3 regions of the Paenibacillus sp. FSL R5-0470 genome follow, and region 3 is predicted to be linked to each of the others. Evidence: predicted binding sites of a transcription regulator. Region 3 holds the regulator's gene; each other region holds the start of a gene.
What was found. Region 3 encodes Rex, which represses fermentation and respiration genes when NADH is low (regulators of the CRP and FNR family bind a similar motif). Its sites were predicted from a motif close to TTGTGAAATATTTCACAA; they were not measured.
Positions count from the first base shown of each region.

Region 1 (7,757 bases), 270 kb from region 3:
ATTAATGTGAAGGCACTCAATACTAATATTAAATTTGCAATCCTGTTTATAGTATCCTTGCCTCCAATCATTGTCTTCTTGATTTTCCAGAAATTCATTATGCGTGGGGTTGCTTTGTCGGCAGTGAAAGGATAAGCAATTATCGACGAATTTAACCATGGATCGTAAACATGCACATGAAAGGAATATAAATGCACCTCGTTTGTAAACGGTTTCTAATTTATGATCGATATGTAAGATAATTATGAATTGAAAAGGGGAGTTTCAATGCGTAAGTACTCTAGCGTTCTACTAAGCGTACTTGTAGCCGGATCGTTGCTATCTGCTTGCAGCGGCAACAATAACGGAAACACAGCGGGGAACAAAGGCGGGGAAGCATCTGCTGCGCCAACAAATGCGGTAACGGATAATACAGCAACCGCTACGGATGCGCCAGTGGATGACATTACTCAAAGAAAAGTGACGATCAAGATTCACTATCCAACACCTGATTTGACTGAAATACGAGCACAGGAAGACGACAAAATCAAACGTTTCCAAGAGGTATATCCGAACGTAGAAATCGTTAAAGACGACTGGCAGTACAATGTAAGTGAAATCGGAATTAAAATGGCTGCGAATGAAGCACCAACCTTCTTTAATACTTTTGCTACAGAAGCTAAATTCCTGGTTGAAAAGGGCTGGGTTGCTGACATCACAGATCTGTGGAACAAATATGAATTTAAAGATCAAATTAACACAGTGCTTCAAAATCAATTTATTATCGACGGCAAAGTTTTCGGAGTAACACAAAAAGGTTATGTAACAACCACTATGATCAACAAAAAAATGCTGGATGAAAAAGGCGTAGCCATTCCACCTATGGATTGGACTTGGGATGATATGCTGAATACGGCTAAAGGTGTAGCTGATGCCAAAAAAGGTATTTCCGGTATTGCTCCAATGGGTAAGGGGAACGAATCAGGTTGGAACTGGACCAACTTCCTGTTTGAAGCTGGCGGAGAGATTCAAAAGATTGAAGGCGGTAAGGTTATAGCTACATTTAATTCCGATGCTGGCGTTAAAGCACTGGATTTCTACAAGAAACTTAGATGGGAAGCTAACGCGATTCCTCAGGACTGGGCACTTGGTTGGGGCGATGCTGTAGGTGCGTTCCAACAAAGTCGTACAGCAATGGTAATGGCCGGATCTGATGGCGTTATCGAGCAAGCGTTGAACCAAGGTGGACTGAAACCTGAGGATGTGCTTACGTATCCTATGCCAGCTATGGAAAAAGGCGGTAAGCACACAGGGGTACTTGGTGGTGACTATCTAGTAATCAATCCAAATGCTACGCCAGATGAACAAGAAATGGCATTCCGCTACATTACTTTTGATTATTTCTCTGACAAAGGTTTGGATGCACTGGATGCAATTCTTCAACAACGGACAACCGATGGCAAATACTTTATCCCGCCGCTCTTAGACTACTACTCAGCTGATTCTGAGTTTGGTAAGAAGACCAAAGCGGTTTATGACAAGTACACAAATGTATACCAATATAGCCCTGACATTATGGGACTTTTGGATGGTAAACCTGAAGCTCAATACAACACACAGGACTATTACGCAACCATGTCCAATGTTATTCAAGAGCTGTTCTCCAAAAAAGGAACGGATTCCAAGAGCCAGTTAGAAGCAGCAGCTAAAACAGTGCAAGAGAAATTCTTTGATACGATTAAAGCGGAATAGTTTAATGCAAAAACCGGCTCCTTTGGGGCCGGTTTTTTTGTTGTGAAGATTTATAAATTTATAAATCTTCAGAAATAGTGATAATCAATTGGAAATTATGACGGTGTAGAAAAATCGTAATTGACTGTGATGAAGAGTATACATTTTTGTGCACTGATTTTAGATATATGGAATAAAAAGGAACTAAAATTTTGCTTATTAAAGTATAATTCTAAGATTTAAAGGGTTTTATAGCACATAATATGGTAAAAAGACTATAATATGATCGAATGAAAGCGCTTTGAAAACAAATCAAAAAAACTTTATACTTTGTGAAAGATTTCACTATACAAGGTGGAAATCATGTGATAAGATAAATGTGTAGAGAAAAACAACTAAAAATTGACAGGAGGACGAGGGAGATGGCAGTTAAGAACGAAGTCGCCGCCCAAGTTAAACAAGTTACCGCTGAAGAGTATATTCAGAATTTAGTGGATAAAGCAAAAAAAGCGCATGAGGCGTTCATGGCGCTAGACCAAGAGCAAGTTGACACAATCGTTCATGCAATGGCGTTGGCTGGACTCGACAAACATATGTACCTCGCAAAATTGGCCGTAGAAGAAACTGGACGCGGCGTATACGAAGACAAAATTACGAAGAACATCTTCTCAACTGAATATATCTGGCACGGAATTAAATACGATAAAACAGTAGGCGTTATTGAAGACAACGCTTATGATAGCTTCCAAAAAATTGCTGAACCCGTCGGAATTGTTATGGGTATCACACCGGTAACCAACCCTACATCCACCACGATGTTTAAAGCGTTGATTTCGATTAAGACACGGAACCCTATTATATTCGGTTTCCACCCATCTGCGCAAGAGTGTAGTGCAGCTGCTGCAAAAATTCTTCATGATGCTGCCGTGAAAGCTGGCGCTCCTGAGAACTGTATCCAATGGATTGAAATGCCAACAATGGACAAGACAAACGCATTGATGAACAACCCAGACGTTGCTCTTATCTTGGCAACTGGTGGTTCTGCAATGGTAAAAGCAGCTTACAGCTGTGGTAAACCAGCACTTGGCGTAGGCCCTGGTAACGTACCTGCTTTTATTGAAAAGAGCGCGGATATTGATCAAGCCGTAACGGACATCATTCTTTCTAAAACATTTGATAATGGTATGATCTGTGCTTCCGAGCAAGCTGTTATTATCGAAGAACCAATCTTCGATCAAGTGAAGAAAAAGATGATTGCTAATGGCTGCTACTTTGTGAATAAAGAAGAAGCTGCCAAACTGACTAGTGGAGCAATGAACGTAGATAAATGTGCGGTTAACCCAGCAATCGTAGGTCAATCCGCAGTGAAGATTGCTGAAATGTGTGGCATTCAAGTCCCTGCCGGCACAAAGATTCTGGTAGCAGAACTTGAAGGTGTAGGCACTAAATATCCACTTTCCGCTGAAAAATTAAGCCCGGTTCTTGCTTGCTACAAAGTTAAGAATGCAGATCAAGGTATCGAACGCGCAGCTCAAATTGTTGAATTTGGTGGTATGGGACATAGCTCGGCTATCCACTCCAACAATGAAGAAGTAATCATGAAGTTCTCTAACCGTCTGCAAACAGGACGTATTCTCGTTAACTCGCCTTCCACACATGGTGCGATCGGCGATATCTACAACACTAATATCCCTTCGTTGACTCTGGGCTGCGGATCTTATGGACGTAACTCCGTGTCGCAAAACGTTACAGCAATCAATTTGATCAACGTGAAAAGGGTGAATCGTCGTACCGTGAATATGCAATGGTTTAAAGTACCTGACAAGATCTATTTCGAAAAAGGCGCTACTCAGTACCTGACCAAAATGCCTGATATCACACGTGTCGCAATTATCACTGACCCAATGATGGTTAAGCTTGGATATGTTGAAAGAGTTGAACATTACCTGCGTCAACGTCAAACTCCTGTAGCTATCGAAGTGTTCTCTGAAGTTGAACCAGATCCATCGACAACTACAGTTGAAAAAGGTACTGCAATGATGAACAGATTCCAACCGGACTGCATTATCGCACTTGGCGGCGGTTCCCCAATGGATGCTGCAAAAGGAATGTGGTTATTCTATGAACATCCAGACGCAGACTTTAATGGTCTGAAACAAAAATTCATGGATATCCGTAAACGGGTATATAAATTCCCTAAACTTGGTAACAAAGCTAAATTTGTAGCTATTCCAACTACTTCGGGTACAGGTTCGGAAGTAACATCTTTCGCAGTTATTACCGATAAAACAACTGAACAGCACACTAAATATCCTTTGGCTGACTACGAGTTAACTCCAGATGTAGCTATCATTGATCCAGAGTTCGTATACAGCTTGCCAAAAACTGCTGTTGCTGATACAGGTATGGACGTATTGACACATGCTATCGAAGCTTATGTATCAGTTATGGCGAGTGACTACACTGATGGTCTAGCTATTAAAGCCATCCAACTGGTATTCCAATACCTTGAAAAATCGGCGCTGGAAGGCGACAGAGTAGCACGTGAGAAAATGCATAACGCATCAACACTTGCTGGTATGGCCTTTGCCAATGCATTCTTGGGTATTAACCACAGTTTGGCACATAAATGGGGTGGACAGTACCACACTGCTCACGGTCGTACTAACGCGATCCTTATGCCACACGTTATCCGCTACAATGCTAAAAAACCTACGAAGTTCGCTTCGTTCCCTAAATATTCGCACTTCGTAGCTGATGAGCGTTATGCTGAAATTGCCCGTATTCTGGGATTGCCAGCTCGCACAACTGAAGAAGGTGTAACTAGCCTGATCAATGCTATTCGCGATATGAATAAAAAATTGGGCATCGAAGAATCGTTCCAACAACTGGGCTTTGATCCTAAGGACTTCGAATCCCGCGTAGATTACTTGGCTGACCGTGCGTTTGAAGATCAATGTACAACTGCCAATCCTAAGCTGCCACTGGTTTCTGAGCTTGCTGATGTATACCGTAATGCGTTCTACGGAAGATTTGATAATTAATAAATGGTTAAATAGAGAATAGGATAGTTGTGGACTTAGATAAAGGTGACAAATATCACTCGAAAGGTGATATTTGTCACAGTGTTTTTATAGAAAATAAACTAGAATGTTTATATAAACAACGGTCCCACATATGAAATGTTGATTGTGAAATTTGGAACAACCACATCTTTTGGGGATCACGAGACACGGGATCAACCTTCAAGCCCGCGATCTCTACAAATATAATAAATATAGATGGAGGGATTTAGCATGTCGGTGATTGAAAAAGAAGTAAATGAAGTGAAATCCGGTTGGAGAAGTTTTACAAAAGGTAAATGGTCCAAGAAAGTTGATGTTAACAACTTTATCGCTAGTAACATTAAGCCTTATGAAGGTAACGAAGAGTTCCTCGTAGGTCCTACTAGTAACACAACTGAACTGTGGAAGATTATTTCCCAGCTGAGTAAGGAAGAAAGAGAAAGAGGCGGCGTATGGGATGTTTCCCTAGATACTGTCTCCACAATCACTTCACATGCTCCAGGCTACATTGACAAGGACAAGGAACAAATTGTAGGCGTGCAGACTGACGCTCCTTTCAGACGTTCCATCCAGCCGTTCGGCGGGATCAAGATGATGGTTGATGCTACGAAGGCTTATGGCTTCGAGCTTCCACAAAACATCGTTGACATGTTCACGAACATTCGCAAAACGCATAACCAAGGCGTATTTGATGCATATACACCAGACATGAGAGCAGTGCGTAAATCCGGCGTTATCACAGGTCTTCCTGATGCTTACGGCCGTGGACGTATTATCGGCGACTACCGCCGCATAGCTCTGTACGGTATTGATTTCTTGATTAAAGACAAAAAGCAACAACTAGCTGAGCTTGAAGTTGACTCCATGACAGAAGAAGTAATTCGTTTACGTGAAGAGCTGTCCGAGCAAATTCGTGCACTGGGCGAATTGAAAGAAATGGCAGCTGCTCACGGCATGGATATTTCCAAACCAGCGATGAACTTTAAAGAAGCTACTCAATGGGTATACTTTGGATATCTGGCAGCAGTTAAAGAACAAAATGGTGCAGCGATGTCCCTGGGACGTGTTTCTTCCTTCCTAGACATCTATGCAGAACGCGATATTGAAGAAGGTACTTTGACTGAAGAACAAGTCCAAGAAATTGTCGATCATTTCGTAATGAAACTGCGTATCGTGAAATTCTTGCGTACACCTGACTATAATGACCTGTTCTCTGGAGACCCTACTTGGGTAACTGAATCCATCGGTGGTATGGCTGAAGATGGAACCACTCGTGTTACCAAGAACAGCTTCCGTTTCCTGAACACCCTGTACAACTTGGGTCCAGCTCCGGAACCAAACTTAACTGTACTTTGGTCCGAAAGATTGCCTGAAGGCTTCAAAAAATATTGTGCTAAGGTTTCTATCGAAACTAGTGCAATTCAGTATGAAAACGACGATCTAATGCGTCCATACTGGGGTGAAGATTATGCGATTGCATGCTGCGTATCTCCAATGCGTATCGGTAAACAAATGCAGTTCTTCGGCGCTCGTGCCAACCTGGCAAAAGCTTTACTGTATGCTATTAATGGTGGTAAAGACGAAAAATCCGGAGCACAAGTTGGACCGGAATTCCCAGCTATCACTTCTGAATATCTAGATTATGACGAAGTAATGAAACGCTTCAAACCGATGATGGAGTGGTTGGCTAAGACTTATGTTAACACTTTGAACATCATTCACTATATGCATGACAAATATTCTTACGAACGTATCGAAATGGCACTGCATGATCGCGACATTCTGCGTACAATGGCTTGCGGTATCGCTGGTCTGTCCGTTGCAGCTGACTCACTGAGTGCTATTAAATACGCGAAGGTTAAACCAATCCGTAACGAACAAGGTATTGCAATTGACTTCGAAACTGAAGGCGAATTCCCTTGCTACGGTAACAATGACGATGCTGTAGACAACATCGCAGTAGAATTGGTTGAAACCTTCATGTCTATGATCCGTAAACACAAAACATATCGTGATGCTGTACCGACTCAATCGGTATTGACCATTACTTCGAATGTAGTGTACGGTAAGAAGACAGGTACAACACCTGACGGACGTAAAAAAGGCGAACCATTCGCACCAGGTGCTAACCCAATGCACGGACGCGACAAGAAAGGTGCTCTGGCTTCACTGAACTCTGTAGCCAAACTGCCTTACTCCGATGCACAAGATGGTATCTCCAATACGTTCTCTATCGTACCTAAGGCACTAGGTAAAGACGATGAATCCTGTAAGTCTAACCTGGTACACATGATGGACGGATACTTCCATAATAACGCTCAGCATTTGAACGTTAACGTATTTAACCGTGAACAGCTGATGGACGCTATGGATCACCCAGAGAACTATCCACAATTGACTATCCGCGTATCCGGTTATGCAGTTAACTTCATCAAGTTGACTCGCGAACAACAAATGGACGTAATTAACCGTACTTTCCACGGTTCAATGTAATTTGTTTATATTTATAAAGATCTTTCATTGAGATATGCACTAAAATATTTGCAAGGAATTACCGCTCTTGTTTCAAGGGCGGTAATATCTTGTTCAAGAATCATTAAAATTTTAAATTTTACGGTCGCGATTAAGGAGAACACAGTCTTAAGGGCAGGGATTCTTCTTCGTGAAAGATGGACTGTTAGTCAGTCCTGGAGAAAGGATGACATCCTATGATTAAAGGTCGCATACACTCCTTGGAAACCTTTGGAACCGTTGACGGACCTGGTATTCGATTTGTCTTATTTATGCAAGGGTGCTTGCTGAAATGCCAGTATTGCCATAACCCTGATACTTGGGCTTTAGATGAAGGTAAGGAAATGACTCTAGAAGAAGTGCTTTCGGAGATCGAGCCATATTTAAACTACTATCGTTCATCCGGTGGTGGGTTAACTGTATCCGGCGGAGAACCAACTTTGCAGGCACAATTTGTAAAACAGTTATTTA
Region 1 is NZ_CP150238.1:4,974,568-4,982,324, reverse strand. Features, by position in the region: gene MKY99_RS22115 (carbohydrate ABC transporter permease) at 1-135, shown strand, start outside; gene MKY99_RS22110 (extracellular solute-binding protein) at 268-1,731, shown strand; gene adhE (bifunctional acetaldehyde-CoA/alcohol dehydrogenase) at 2,133-4,754, shown strand; gene pflB (formate C-acetyltransferase) at 5,007-7,268, shown strand; gene pflA (pyruvate formate-lyase-activating protein) at 7,484-7,757, shown strand, end outside.
Region 1: adhE (bifunctional acetaldehyde-CoA/alcohol dehydrogenase) is a predicted target of Rex. The motif match lies at 2,041-2,058, and genes of this name have one in related genera.

Region 2 (7,757 bases), 1.2 Mb from region 3:
TGCCTCCTTCACCAACAAAGGTATCAAATCCATGCTCCAATTGGGCTGTAAGCGCAGTGAGTCCTGCTTCCTCCCCCGCCCGCTCAATTTCTGCCCTGGAGATGCTCCCACGAGCACCAATCGCAATATTTTCAGAAAATGTGCCTGCAAAAATATACGGATGCTGTGTAATGTAGCTAACATGTTCGAACCATTCGGTTTCATCGTATTGCGAGAGTGGTCTTCCATTCACCAGAAGCGTTCCAGATTCTGGTTTCAGCAGACCGGCAATGAGATGGAGCAAAGTCGTTTTACCGGAACCACTTTTACCTACAATCGCAATATGTTCTCCCGGTTTAAACTGGATCCGACCCGTCTCAAGCTTGAATAAATCTGGAGCATATTGAAACTGAAGATGATCTATTTCCATGGATGGCGGTACTGAAAGATCATTGGAATTTCCAATTTCCAATTTGCTTCCCCTGTCGACCCTATCCATGCTGTCGATCTCGTTGATTCCAACGGTTGTTAATGCTCCTTCAATGCTATTCGCGTCCCTACTCTCCCCTGCCGGTTCTTCAAGCATCTGTTCCACCTTACGAACCGCACCCATACTTGTCCGGCCACTGTGAAAGGCCGTTCCCGTATTCTTTAACAGGTTGTAAAACTCGGGAACGAGCAACAACACGAGAAAGGCGGTGTGGAACGTCATAGATTTGAAAACAAGCAATTGGATGGCCAGTTCAAGAGCGACAATGCCAATGCTTAGCATCACGATCGATTCCAGCATGAAGGTATTCGTAAACGCAATCTTCAAAATGCCCATTGTGGCATCACGGTAACTAAGGCTACTGTGTTCAATTTTCTGTTGCTGACGGTGTGCTCGTCCAAATATTTTTAACGTCACCAGCCCTTGAAGAGAATCCAGAAACGTACCTGAAAACTCGGCCAGCTGCGCATATTTTTCTTCGGATTTGTTCTTCGTTTTCAGTCCTACCAAAATCATGAACAGTGGGATAAAAGGAGCTGTAAACAATAGAATGAAACCTGTGTTGGCATGTTGGATAAATGTAACGACCAAAATCAGAATCGGGATGATAGCAGCTTCCATCATTCGCGGCATGTACTGACTGAAATAACTATCAGCCTCATCCACAGCATCAAGAGCAATACTGACCTTGCCTCCCGTCTGTCCACGAAGGGTGGAAGGCATGGAAGCATGGGTCAAGTTTTGCAGCACGGCTGCGCGCATATTTGTCTTGGCAGTGGCAGCCATACGCAAGCCAACTTTACCGTTTCCATATGACAACAATGTGCGTACAGCCATAACAGCCAGAAGAATGCCGAGCAACAGGATAACCGATGAAAATGAAGCTCTCTCCACAAAAATCCGTTGGACTGCTTCAGCAAGCAGTCCAGCCTGACTCACAATAGCTGTACCAAGCGCGAGCGAAAGGATCGCGAGGAGGGCCATATTTTTTCTTTGTGAAGACATTTGTTGAGAAATCAGACTGGATTTCCTCGGCACAGATCACACCTCCTTTATATATAGGCTTGTAGAGAAACCTCATACACGCCGTAATGGATCAATTAGCTTTATTTTTTCCCTTTTACATAATCCGCATCAAACAGGAAGAGCTTGAAGACCAGAATAAGGGATGGGATCAACAGGCACAGACCGCCGATAAACACAACAACTAACGCTAAGCCCATTGCTGGTGAAGTTGCACTGCTCTGAATCGTGATATACGGATCGAGAATATAAGGGTATTGCCCAATCCCATAAGCGAAAAAGGCACAGAAAAATTGCAGCATGATGCATATGAAAGCTAATCCGTAACGGCGTCCGTTATATAACAGCCACATCGCGATCATGAAGAAAGCAACGGAAAGTGCCAAGAGCCACCATAAATCCATCATATTTTGAAAATGCCGCTCATTGTGTTGACCCAAATAGATAAATGCTGTCAGTGCGAGAATTATCGTCGGTGTGCTCCAAAACAGGGCGTAGTTCCGCATCAGCTTCAACGCGGAATGATCCTCTGCACGAGATGCGTAAAAAGTCAGAAATGAGCCGCTTATGAACAAAACGGACACGATTGCCAGTCCAACGATGCTCCACGATAACGGATTGGTAAACAGCGCCCAGTAATCCAGAGAAACCGTCTCAGCCTGCTTCACAATAAAGCCGCCTTCAGACAAAGTAAGTGCCACTGACAACGAAGCCGGAATAAGCAGACCTGTAGCTCCGTACAAAAAAAGATATACTATGTTTTTCTTGGAACCATAATTTTCAAAAGCGTAGAACGAACCGCGAATCGCAAGAAGAATAACTGCAATACTTCCCGGAACAAGCAGCGCGGAGCCATAATAATAGGCTGTGTCCGGAAAAAATCCGACGATGCCAATATAGAAAAAGATAAAAAATACATTTGTAATCTCCCATACGGGTGATAAATATCGGGAAATCAGACGATTAATGAGATGATCCTGCTTCGTCAAACGGGCATAAAAGGCGAAGAATCCCGCTCCGAAATCAATGGAAGCTATAATTAAATAGCCGTACAAGAACAGCCAGAGCACCGAGATGCCAATTATTTCGTAACTCATCATTCAGTGCCCCCCTTTTCCACAGATTGATTAGGATGTTCCTTCATCCATTTCTCCATCTCAACTTCTGCCGGATTATTGTTGAACAAACGTCTTAGCACGATTACACACATACTGCCGAGTACGATGTACAAGAGCAATAAGGCGAAGAATATAATTCTTACATTCGGTGAAGTCGTGGCAGCCTCCTCTACACGCATATATCCACGGATAATCCACGGCTGTCGCCCAACCTCTGCATAAAACCAGCCCAGCTCTACAGCTAGAAAAGCGAGCGGTGCGATCAGTGCGATGATGCCAAGCATCCACTTGTTAAGCACATTGCGTTTTTTCCAGAACACAAACAGGAAGTACAGGACCGAAATCGCGAGCAGAGCAAATCCGATTCCAGCCATTAAATCAAACAGGTAGTGAACAAGAAGCGGTGGCCATTCTTCCTTGGGGAATTCCTCCAGCCCCGTTACCTCCGCATTAAAGTCTCCAAAGGCCAGGAAGCTGAGCACTTTCGGCAAATGAAGAGCCCCTATCACTTCATGCTCTGCATTCAGCCATCCCATTAGAACCAAGTCCACACCGCTACCCGTCTCAAAATGCCACTCTGCCGCTGCAAGCTTCTCTGGCTGATGCTCGGCCAAAAACTTGGCGGACACATCACCAGCTAATGTGTTCAGCAAGCTGAACAGCAAAACGACCGCCATCATGAGATTCAAGGATTTTTTGTGGTATGCGGACACTCCTTTTCTCAGCATCGCAAAGGCTGCAATCCCGGCTAACAAGGCAGCTCCTGTCAAATAGGCCGAGCTTAATACATGGAACACCTTGGAGAAGGTCGCCGTATTCAGCATCGCTTGCACCGGGTCAATCGCTGTGAATTGGCCCGCTTCCATGACAAAGCCTCCAGGCTGGTTCATGAATCCGTTCACCGTCGTAATAAAAACGGCAGACATGCCTGCCCCGGCGACAATCGGAATCGTCAACAGCCAATGGATATACGGATTTTTAAACCGATCCCACGTATACAAATAAATGCCCAGGAAGATGGCCTCAAAAAAGAACGCGAACACTTCCATGAATAACGGAAGTGCAATAACATTCCCAGCCAGTTTCATAAAATTCGGCCATACCAGGGCTAATTGTAGTGATATGGCTGTACCGGTCACGACACCAACCGCTACAGAAATGACAAATCCCCGAGACCATCTCTTTGCCATAAGTGTATAATGGGGATCCTTTTTGCGGATCCCGATGAACTCTGCAATAGCGATCATTAGCGGTATACCGACGCCAATCGTCGCAAAAATAACGTGGAACCCGAGAGTCAAGCCTGTCACCAGCCTGCTCCATAGCACCGTATCAATTGCCATTCTTTACTGCTCCCTTCAAACGCTGTTCATTTTTCGTCATAACTTGATGCTTATGATTAGGCCGGCTAATTCTGGGGCTGCATTCAATATCAGGTTTAGCAGGGCTCAGCGACATCGTTGCCTGTTCGTTTTAGTATGACGTTCCTCGTTCTTTGCTATGTAAAAAGAGAAAAATTTCACAAAGCAAGAGTTGGCGAGCCTGATTTACCTGATACTGAGCAGTCAAATTAATAACGTGACCTAATGATTAAAATCATCTTATCTTAAATTGCAAGTAATTCAATCACAGATATCTCTTAATCCCTAAATGTTCAAGAAAGGGTCAAATCTTTCTGACAACTCAGTGAATAACATAAAAAGAACCCAAAAGAGCTATTGATTCAATAGCGTATATATGATTTCACAAGTCTCCTCCTACTTCGATGTTAGAAAAAAACAATATTTCCTCATTTTAACCTCTAATATATACCCCCTTCTGCAACAAAAAAAACACTGACTCAAATCATCAGTGTTTTTGAATTAAAGCTAATGTCATCTTCGTCATGACAAATCTTTCTCCATTTCATATTGCTCGATGTATACGTCAAGACCAACACTTTGAAGGAAACGTATAGAATTTGTATCTCTTTTGTCTACATTATTGACGGTGATGATAGAATGTCTCTCTCCCATCCAATGAAATAAGGAACGCCCAAATCCCTGGTTTCTTTCTTCTCGCAAAATACCGAACTGTACAACTGCTCCGTTGGCCGATTTTATTACCGCGTATCCACAAATCTTATTCTCTTCCCTTATCGTGACCACATCGTATAAATGCGGATTTCGTAAAATTGCATGAACAGATTGTTCCCAAGAAGGTTCAAAATTCCAATAAGAATGTACCGATGTCCAATCGAATTCTTCCAGTCGAACCATAGTAATGAATGTATGTCTATGATCGTCCGGAAGGGTGACATCAATACGCCCCTTGAAACAAGCCAATTCTCTATGAATTTGAAATCCTATGGCGGTATACGCTTTTATAGCTTTATCATTCGTTTGAATCACTTCAAGCAAACACTTTTGAATATGAGCTTCTTTAAGGATGGGAAGAGCATGACGATAAATTTGTTCGACTAGCCGTCTCCCTCTATATAAAGGAACGACTCCTGTACCAGTATTAAATGCAGTACTTTCGCCGTTACGATCCCCGATGCCATGCATAACAAATGCAACCAGCTTCTCTTGATCAAAAGCACCAAACGACATCTGATAATTAACTCCCGCACCTGCAAATTTATCAGCTAAATACTCCGAAGAAACATGAAATGGAATTACATAATCGGAGAAGGCTTCGTTAAAGCAAGTTGTAAACTCTTGTAATTCAAGATCCTTAACACTTTTGATCAACATGTAGTTTTTTTCTCCTTTTTTTTGGTACTAAGTTCTTCATCATCAGCCAATCTCCAATTCATCATTTAGTACGGCCATAGAAAAAAGAATACCCATCTGACTTTCCAAGCTTAGTCGTCTCCGTTCCGTCCACTATCTTGACCGCTTTCAGTAACGATATAATTTGTGTATGCATGAGCTTTGCATCAAATTTGCCCATCTCTCTGTCTTCACTATCCACGAGCAGATAGTCGGGCATTGGAATGAAGCCAATCACCGGTATCCCTGCTTCAAATAAAGGCTGACTCTCTCCAAACTCAAACTTGTTATGTCCACGTAATAATACAGTACGTGTGCCGTCGGACTTTTCAATAGCTTTCAGCCATATGGACGCCATCATTTCATTGCCCGCATAGGTATATTCTGTACTTATTTTTCCAGTTGGTCTATAGTGACCCGTATCATCGTCCTTCCACTCCATACTGCCTAAATGCTCAACCGTAATTCCAGCTACAGCTTTTATATGGCCTTTCTTGCCATCCCAGAGCTCTCGATGCCCCTCCATCCAAGTGGAAGTCGCCTGAGAAGATCCTTTGAAATCCGGTAATCTAAAATGGCCTGTCACAAAAGCGAAAATCATCGTACGTTCCGGCTGCTCCTGCTGTAAGTAACGAATCATGGACAGCATGCCCACAGCACCATTTTCCTCCACCACATTTATCCCATCCGTATGGGTATTTATGATAATCGCTTCATCTTTATTTTTTCCGTCAATTTTCACATAAAAGGATTCTGTTGGAGCATTTTTTTGTATTTCTGCTTCTAAAATAACCGTACCTTCTTTGTGCTCCTGGGCTGCACTGATCACCTTTTTCCCTTCCGTTTCATTGACCCAGATCGCAGGAATTCCAGCATAAGCTGTAGTAAAGGGCACATACTGCTTTTCAACCTTATCGTCGGATACCCCTTTCCAGACAACAACAACAGCTTTCACACCCATTTCCTTCGCTTGCTCCAATTTAGCTTCTTTTAAAGCTGTAGTGAGGACTAGATCGCCTTCATTTGGGGCAATTTGGCTTTCCATTGGAGAGGAATCCCGCATGTTCATAACGATCCCACTTGGGAAATTTCTGAAATTCTCAATTTCAATGACAGCAATTTTTCCGCTGGCCTGGTCATACTCACCACGCTTCGTATATACCAGCTCCCCTGTTACCCCATTTTCGTCAGTTTCCCCGGAATAAGGAAAAGCTGAAGAGACATGAGTTGACTGCTGATCAATCATTAAAGAGCTGCTCTTTTCTTCCCATCGGTCAAAAGTATAGTGATCACGATAAACTTTCAGCCCCATATCTGTTACCTGTTGCTCCAGCCATGAAATAAATTGATTATGACCCTCAGATCCAGTTGTACGGCTTCCAAAAGAATTCATTACTTCAATATCCTTCAGCATCACTGCTGCAGAATCCAATTTACGTTCATCGATCATCACAGCCGCATCAGTTGGTAATGCCACAGGTATTGTAATAGGTTTTGCATAGATTCCAATACCACAAAGTACAGTAACGATAAGAGCAGCAATGCTGATTAACACTTTACGAACCACTATCAATGGAGTGACTCTACTGCGCACCTTGTGTCCAAAGAGTCCTCTCCATATGCCCGCTACGATCAGCAGCAAGATAGAAAGCGCAAGCAGCCAAAACTCTCTTGTTAGTAAGAACAACCCTTCTCCCACCATCGCACTAATTAACACTACATGTAACTTCTCACGCTTCTTTAAAAGTAAAAAGGAGATGCCTAATTCCGCTAACAAAAGGATAATGGTCACTGTCGAGATTACCGTTTCTTTACCAATAAATACCGTAGCACAAAGTGCTAGGATCAAAAGCAGCCCCGCTGACAATCGTCTATATAAGTTCTCTAACATGACGCCCTCCTATTGTATCTACTCCTATTTTGACATTACATTTGTAATGCCTTATGGTTTTAGCATATTGAAAAGACTCATGTAAAACAATAAAATGAACACCAGAATGTACAAACGGAGGGGAAATGTCATCTCAAATCATGAATTATACAGTCCGAATACCTCTCAGCATCGTTCCAATAAAGAAACCAACCGTTTGACAAGAGAAGCCATCTGCACGGCATTAGTCTACTTGATCCAGGAACAGCCTTTTAACAAAATCACCATCACCGATATTGTGAAGCGTGCAGGGGTCTCTCGAACGGCCTATTACAACAACTATTCCTCCAAGCAAGAGATCCTGGTGGATTTGGTCGATTCGCTTATTTTCGAAATTAATCAAAAACTCTTACCTTACACAAATGAATTAACAGGCAAAGCTAAGGAACCTCAAAAATTTATCAGAGTGCTTTTTGAAGTTGTTTTTCAGCAGCGGAACATCTACAAAGCACTTCAAAGCGCAA
Region 2 is NZ_CP150238.1:3,537,893-3,545,649, reverse strand. Features, by position in the region: gene cydD (thiol reductant ABC exporter subunit CydD) at 1-1,507, opposite strand, end outside; gene MKY99_RS15490 (cytochrome d ubiquinol oxidase subunit II) at 1,576-2,592, opposite strand; gene MKY99_RS15485 (cytochrome ubiquinol oxidase subunit I) at 2,589-3,953, opposite strand; gene MKY99_RS15480 (GNAT family N-acetyltransferase) at 4,494-5,345, opposite strand; gene MKY99_RS15475 (hypothetical protein) at 5,407-7,254, opposite strand; gene MKY99_RS15470 (TetR/AcrR family transcriptional regulator) at 7,349-7,757, shown strand, end outside.
Region 2: MKY99_RS15485 (cytochrome ubiquinol oxidase subunit I) is a predicted target of Rex. The motif match lies at 4,118-4,135, and genes of this name have one in related genera.

Region 3 (7,757 bases):
GCCTTTGCAGAGAAGCTAAGTCACTTTCGTGAAAGTGTAGATTTTACGACTGTGGTTGAAGAGGAAGTGCCAGAGCAGGAAGCACCCGAGCTGTGCATGGATACTTTTGTTAGAGGTCAAGGGTATTATAAGCTGCTGATGTATGGGAAATGTATTGAACAGTTTAAGGAAGTTATTGTGCAATATCCGGATAGCTTGGCTGCTCGATTATATTTAGCCATCTCTTACCTGCAGGAAGGGGAGGGGGAAGCTGCTTGGAGTCATCTGAACCATATGCTCGGTTTGATACGGGAAACCAAGCTGAAGGCAATGGTTTATAACGCTTTAGGTTGCATCAGGGCCTCTCAAGAACGGTTCAATGAAGCGCAGGAGCTGTTTGGCCTTTCTTTGCAACTTGACCCGGCACTTCCTGAACCAACCGTTAATTTGGAGGTTTGCCGCCGCCGAGGAGGTAAGCTTCATTTCGGAAATCAGCTTGTTTCATTATTGTAAATTATTACGTTTACGGTTTATTATTCCGCATTTTCATTCAAGCGATGCATCCCCTGAACCAGTGGTGTGCATCGCCTTTTTTCGCAACTTCTGTTATGCTGATTAAGAGTCTCAATTGAAAGGGAATAGAATTATAATGAAATTTGCCGTGCTTGATTTTGAAACAACGGGAACCCAATCCGTGGGTGAAATTATCCAGGTTGGCCTTGCAATTATAGAAGAAGACCGGTCCATCTCCCGGGTATATGGTTCCTACGTCAAGCCCGGAACGCCGATACCTCCTTTTATAACTGGTCTAACGGGGATTACCGACGATGATGTAAAGGATGCACCTGAGCTGGATGAGATGATGATGGAGCTTGTCCCACTCTTGGATGATGTTGTGCTTGTAGGGCATAATGTCGCATTTGACTTCCATTTTTTGCAAAATGCTTTAGACCGATGTGGGTATTTACCATTTCAAGGGCGGATTTTAGATACGATTGATTTTCTGAAAATCTGCTTTCCTTCCCTCACATCCTATCAACTAGGATCAGTTAGTGCACATTTTGGAGTGACGCATGATCGTCCGCATCAGGCAGACAGTGATGCACTCGCAACTGCTCTTGTATTGCTGAAATGTCTGGAGGAGCTCTACGATTTGCCTCTGCTGACGATTCAGAGACTCTGTGAGCTGTTTACGGAAGAGGATAGTGATCTGGGTTGGTATTTTGATGGTCTGCTGCGTGAACGGGAAGCGGAGACGCTTCAGCCCGAAGGTGATCTGACTTTCTATCGTCAATTAGCGCTTGCTGTAGGAGACTGGAATGAATTAGCTCCACCTCGAGACGAGCATGCTGAGAATCCACTACACAATTTATCTTTTACAGATTATATGGATGAAGTAACGAAACGACTTAAAGAAACTTTGCCACAGTATGAAAGCCGAGAAGCTCAGGATATTATGATCAATGAGGTGATGACGGCACTTGCCGAAGACAAGCATCTATTGATCGAAGCAGGGACAGGAACCGGTAAATCCCTTGGTTATTTATTGCCTGCCATATACCAAAGCGTACGAACTAATGAAAAAGTCATGGTCAGCACTCATACTATTAATCTGCAGGATCAATTGCGTGAGCGTGATATTCCTTTGTTAACGCAGGTAGTTCCTTTTCCATTTAAAGCTGCAATTTTTAAGGGCAGAGGGCATTATTTGTGTCTTCGTAAGTTCGAACATAAAATTAATAAAAAAGACTTTATAAGTCCGAGGGAAGATGCGCTTACTGCGGCTCAGATGATCGTTTGGCTGACACAAAGTGAATCAGGAGATGACGAAGAGCTCAATCTAAGTGGACGTGGCGGAGATTTTTGGGAGACGGTGGCAAGCGATACCGATTCTTGTCTGGGTCGCTCGTGTCCTTGGTTCCGTAAGTGTTATTATCATCGGGCTAAGCATGAAGCTGGTATTGCAGACGTGGTCATTACGAACCACTCTAAGCTTTTCGCAGATGTTAAGGCTGGGCATCAACTACTTCCGGCTTATGAACATCTTGTAATAGATGAGGCCCATCATCTGGAGGACGTGGCTGGCAAGCATTTAGGCATGCATATGAAGCATTTCACGGTGGCACATACACTATCGCGTCTTTATAAGGATAGTCGAAATGGCCAACTTCCTACACTTCGCCAAATGCTTCAGTCATCAGGCAGTGAGGAAGCTTCTGAATGGAGCGGAGTGATCGATAGAATCTATCCGGACCTTCTTACCGTAAAAGAAACCTGGGATCTGCTTAGTGATAAACTATTCAGCCTCTTGCCGGAACGCAGCGATGCAGCGGCGGGAGAAGCCGGCCAGTTAGTCATGCGGCTACTTCCTACCCGTAAACCGAAAGATTGGGATGAATTGGTTGCTTTAGAGAATACTATGAATCTGACATTAAGCGAAATTATCCGTAAAGGTGATAAAATGCTTAATGAGATGCGAGATCAAGAAGGTCAATCTTCCTCAGATAGCCTAGTTACCGATATTAGCGGCTTATTTAAGGATTTAGCTTCTATACGTGAGCAAGTACGGTTTTTTATGGGATTAAATGATGAGAATGTAGTATATTGGCTGGAGGCGAATGGAAATTATCGCAGTAAATCGCTACAGCTGTATGCCGTTCCTGTTGATGTTAGTACTCAGCTTAAGGAGCTGTTTTTCGACAAGAAGAAAAGTATCGTACTAACTTCGGCGACACTCTCTGTGGATAAATCTTTCCAGTTTATGATTGATAATCTCGGACTTAATGAAGCTGCGGAAGAGGGGCGTCTGATGACATCACTCCTGCCTTCTCCCTTTAAGTATCGGGAGCAGGCGCTGTTAGTTATTCCGCGGGATTTCCCAAGTGTGAAGGGGAGTGTAGGCGATGCCCGATTTGTCGATACACTCGTACAGTCACTAGCAGAAGCAGCTATTACAACACGTGGGCGGATGCTTGTCCTGTTTACTTCTTACAAGATGCTACGCCAGGTTTACGATCCTCTGAAAGAGGCTCTAGCCTCACAAGAGATCACGGTGTTAGGTCAAGGCGTGGAGGGGGGCAGCCGTAGCAAGCTGATCCGCCGTTTTCAGGACAGTGCAGCTTCTGTACTGTTAGGAACAAGCAGCTTTTGGGAGGGTGTAGATATTCCAGGTGAAGCATTAACATGCTTGGCCATCGTGAGACTCCCATTTCAACCGCCAAACCACCCCCTAGCGGAAGCGAAGTCTGAGTTATTACAAGCCCAGAAAAAGAATCCGTTCATGAAGTTGTCTGTTCCTCAGGCGGTTATTCGCTTCAAGCAAGGATTTGGGAGGCTGGTACGGACAGCGCAAGATCGGGGTATTGTTATTGTGTATGACACAAGGGTGATCGAATCTCACTATGGGAAGTATTTCCTCTATTCGTTGCCTGGCCCGAAAATGGAGCATATGCTTACGGATCAAATGGTTCCTCGTATAGCGGAGTGGTTGGAAGACGGAGGCGTTTCTTGAAAAGAACGTCATCGATCTTATTAATCTCTCTACAAGGAAGGGCGGTATAAGAATACCGCTCTTCCTTGAGACGAGGTGCAGATATTTCGATAGGATTTGAACAGAATATCACTTAAATTAGGAGGTAAATTATGAAATCGGATAAAATATCAGAAGCCGTTGTTCGCAGACTTCCTGTGTACTTGCGTTTCTTGAATGATCTCCAGAAACGTGAAATATTAACCGTTTCCTCACAAGAACTAGGACAAAAACTTGATTTGAATCCTGCTCAAATTCGTAAAGATTTAGCTTATTTTGGAGATTTTGGTAGAAAAGGTATCGGGTATGACGTAACTTATCTTATTGAAAAAATCCGTCATATTCTGAAGCTGGATCAACAATTGAATGTGGCTTTAGTAGGTGCCGGTAACCTTGGACATGCATTATCTAATTACAATGCTTATCTGAAAGATACTATGAAGATTACCGCTATATTTGACTCCTATGCACCTAAGGTAGGGCGGAAAATCAACTCTCTTACCGTTCAACCGATGGAGGAGCTTGGTCAGACGGTTCGTGAGCAAGGTATTCGAATTGGGATCATTACTGTGCCTGATTCAGAAGCGCAGAATGTAGCAGATATTCTCATTGAGTCTGGCATTGAGGCGATTTTGAATTTTGCACCAGTGATTCTAAAAACACCATCGAATATCCGGGTTCATGCTGCCGATTTTACAACGGATTTGCAAAGCCTTGCTTATTATTTGAAAGACGGAAAGGAAGAAACCGGAAATGAAGAGCAGTAAAACGATTATTAAGGGCGGGCGTTTTCTTATTCCGGGAACGGATGAGCCGGTTCTGAATGGATATATGACTATTGAAGATGATTTGATCACTTACATAGGAAAAGAAGAGCCTTTAATGGAAGATGATGTGCAAGTTGTTGATGGCAGTCGTCTGCTGTTTATGCCAGGTCTGGTAAACACACATGGCCATGCGGCAATGTCATTGCTTCGTGGTTATGGAGATGATTTAGCACTTCAGGTGTGGCTTCAAGAGAAGATGTGGCCGATGGAAGCGAAATTCACTGGAGAAGATGTATACTGGGGAACCTCCTTGTCGGTACTGGAAATGCTAAAAGGTGGTACTACAACCTTCTTGGATATGTATGATCATATGGATCGAGTAGCAGAGGTAGTCGAATTATCAGGCATTCGTTCTGTACTGATGAGAGGCGTAATCGGATTATGCCCAGAGGAAGTACAAAATCACAAGCTTGCGGAAGCGATTTCTTTTGCACGAAATTGGCATGGTAAGGCTGATGGTAGAATTACGACGATGATCTCGCCACACGCCCCATATACTTGCCCACCGGACTTCTTTGTTAAGTTTGTTCAAGCGGCACATGATTTGGATTTACCGATGCATACCCATATGTCCGAGACCAAACGCGAAGTGGAGCAGAATGTGGTGGATTACGGACTTCGGCCTGTAGCGCATTTAGAGAAGCTTGGAATGTTCACACGTCCGTCTATTGTTGCACATGGCGTTCATTTGAATGATGAAGAGATCGAGATACTGGCTCGTCATGATGTAGGCGTGTCTCATAACCCAGGAAGTAATCTGAAACTGGCTAGTGGAGTGGCTCGGGTTACGGATCTTCTAAAGGCTGGTGTGAAGGTATCACTGGGTACAGATGGTGCGGCAAGCAATAATAACCTGGATATGTTTGAAGAGATGCGTCTTGCAGCCCTCATCCATAAAGGTGTAAGTGGTGATCCGACGGCTGTTCCAGCTCCGGAAGCGCTGCGTATAGCTACAGAGTATGGCGCAAAGTCTATCTTTTTAAATGATGTGGGTAGACTCGCTGTTGGCATGAAAGCGGACTTTATCGCGATTGATATAGACCAGCCGCATTTGCTACCACACACAGATCTGTTGTCTCATGCTGTATACTCTGCCAGTGCCAAGGATGTTGAACATGTATGGGTGAATGGTAAACAGGTTGTAAAACATGGAGAATGTGTAACGCTAGATGAGGAAGCAATCCGTCGTAAGGCGCAAGAATCATTTGATGGACTGCTTAAACGGTAGTCTAAGATCATAACGAATAACTGAAAGGCTGTGACTTTCTGCGATTGCAAAGTTACAGCCTTTTGTGTTTCTGATAATTAGATCATTGAATTGGATATGAAACTTTGGATAAACACACAGGTGTGTTATATAATCAAAAAAGATATATTACTAGAAAGGGAGCTGTACCTTGAAGAAAAGGAAAAAATGGATCCTCCTGGGGTCAGTTCTGATTCTGCTCCTTCTGTTTGGACTTATCCAGTTCTATGCTTATATTATGAAAGATCAATGGAACGAGCGAGATATCGCTAAGGATGTCGCTAAAACCAGTGCTGGTCTGACAGAGGTAACCAAAGCGCAGAAATCCGTGTGGGATGAAAATGCGGTGTACTGGGTCTTAACAGGGAAGAATGAAGCCGGGACCGAGTTGATGGTTTGGGTACGTTTTACTGTAGACGGGAAGTTTGCTGAAGGAACCGACGCAGTATATGCTGAAGAACTAAGTAAAGGGACCTCTGAAGCGAAAATGCGTAGCCTTATAAAAGCCGATCTTCCGGACATCAGCATTGAGCGGTTGTTGCCAGGAGTATATAACGGGGAGTATGCTTGGCAGCTTTTTTATAAACAAAGCGGTCGATATTATTATCAATTTTATCGGTTCTCAGATGGGGCTCGAATGGGTGAAGGTTACAGTTTACCTAGCCGCTAAATTAAACAAAAGCATTATAGGAGAAACAAGCGGACCATTTATGGTTCGCTTGTTTTTTAAAATGACATATTATTTGATATACTATAAGTACACGAATTGTGATATACTATAAGAGTAGTTTTTATGTATTGGTATTTAAAGATTCATACGAAAAAAGGTCTGTTAGTTAAGAGTAACAGCCCTTTTTTTGTCGAATTAAATCAATAAATTTAATAAAATGGAAAGAATTAAAAAATAAAATTTTAAATATCTTCACACTTTTTTTCAATATAGTATATACACCTGTGATATACTACTGTTTGTAATTAGAACAGTGTTAGTAGAACGTCAGGCTCTGATGAGCTCTTAGCAGCTATGACTTTGGATCATTCTGTTTACATTTTTTCATCTTTGAGAGGAGGACGTTTCTTGAAATTACGTCTTGTACCTGTACTGATAACGTCTCTACTGTCGGCTATGCTATTATTCGGAGGATTCTTTTTATATCGTCAGTTTGCTTTACAGGAACCGCTCCAAAAGATTGTAACCGGATTTGAGGGAGTAAATACTTCACATATTAGTATTAACCGCGATGAGGTCACTTTGAAACTTGATTTGCAGCCGGGCACGAATTTACGTGATCTAGTATCGTATGTATCCAAAGAAGGAAAATCAGTGATTGAAGGACGTAAACTTAAACTCGATGTGGAGCAAAATTCAAGTGAACTATTGGATGATTACTGGGATAAAGCGATGTTCTCTGTAGCTGAAGCCATGGAGAGCCGTAAATATACGATTATACCTACAGAACTTGATAGATTGAAACAGCAAAATACGGAATTTAAAGATGTGATAGCATCTACTGATATCGACGACAACAATGTGTACGTAAGCTTGAGTAATGGAAAAGAAAGCAAATTTATTATTCTGCCGCGAAAACCTGCGACCTTGGGGGTATGGAATAATGCCTAAGTACCTTAAAGAAATTTTACTCGGATTTATTCCTGTGCTGTTTATTTTCATGGCTTTTTTAGGTATTAATATATTCCCGATTGTTATAGCAGCTGGAATGCTTACTGCATTACTTATAATTGCTCATTTGCGTGGCGGGCTTACGGTGAACGCTGGTGCGGGGAAGAAACGCCAGAAGGAAGGGCCTTCAAAGCTCACTTTTGAAGAAATTGGTGGGCAAGACAATGCGAAGCAAGAGCTTCGTGAGGCACTCGATTTTTTGATCCGGCACGAGGAGATTAGTAAATTTGGGATTCGTCCTTTGAAAGGGATTCTGCTCACTGGCCCTCCAGGAACAGGTAAGACCCTTATGGCCAGAGCAGCAGCGCATTATACAAACTCCGTATTCGTAGCTGCATCAGGTAGTGAATTTGTAGAAATGTATGTTGGTGTCGGGGCTGGTCGGATCCGCGATTTGTTCAAGGATGCTCGTAACCGTGCTGTTAAGGAGAACAAACAAAGTGCCATTATTTTTATTGATGAAATTGACGTAATTGGCGGTAAGCGCGAAGGCGG
Region 3 is NZ_CP150238.1:4,707,086-4,714,842, reverse strand. Features, by position in the region: gene MKY99_RS20835 (hypothetical protein) at 1-492, shown strand, start outside; gene dinG (ATP-dependent DNA helicase DinG) at 629-3,490, shown strand; gene MKY99_RS20825 (redox-sensing transcriptional repressor Rex) at 3,622-4,275, shown strand; gene MKY99_RS20820 (amidohydrolase) at 4,262-5,563, shown strand; gene MKY99_RS20815 (DUF5590 domain-containing protein) at 5,733-6,251, shown strand; gene MKY99_RS20810 (hypothetical protein) at 6,660-7,202, shown strand; gene MKY99_RS20805 (AAA family ATPase) at 7,195-7,757, shown strand, end outside.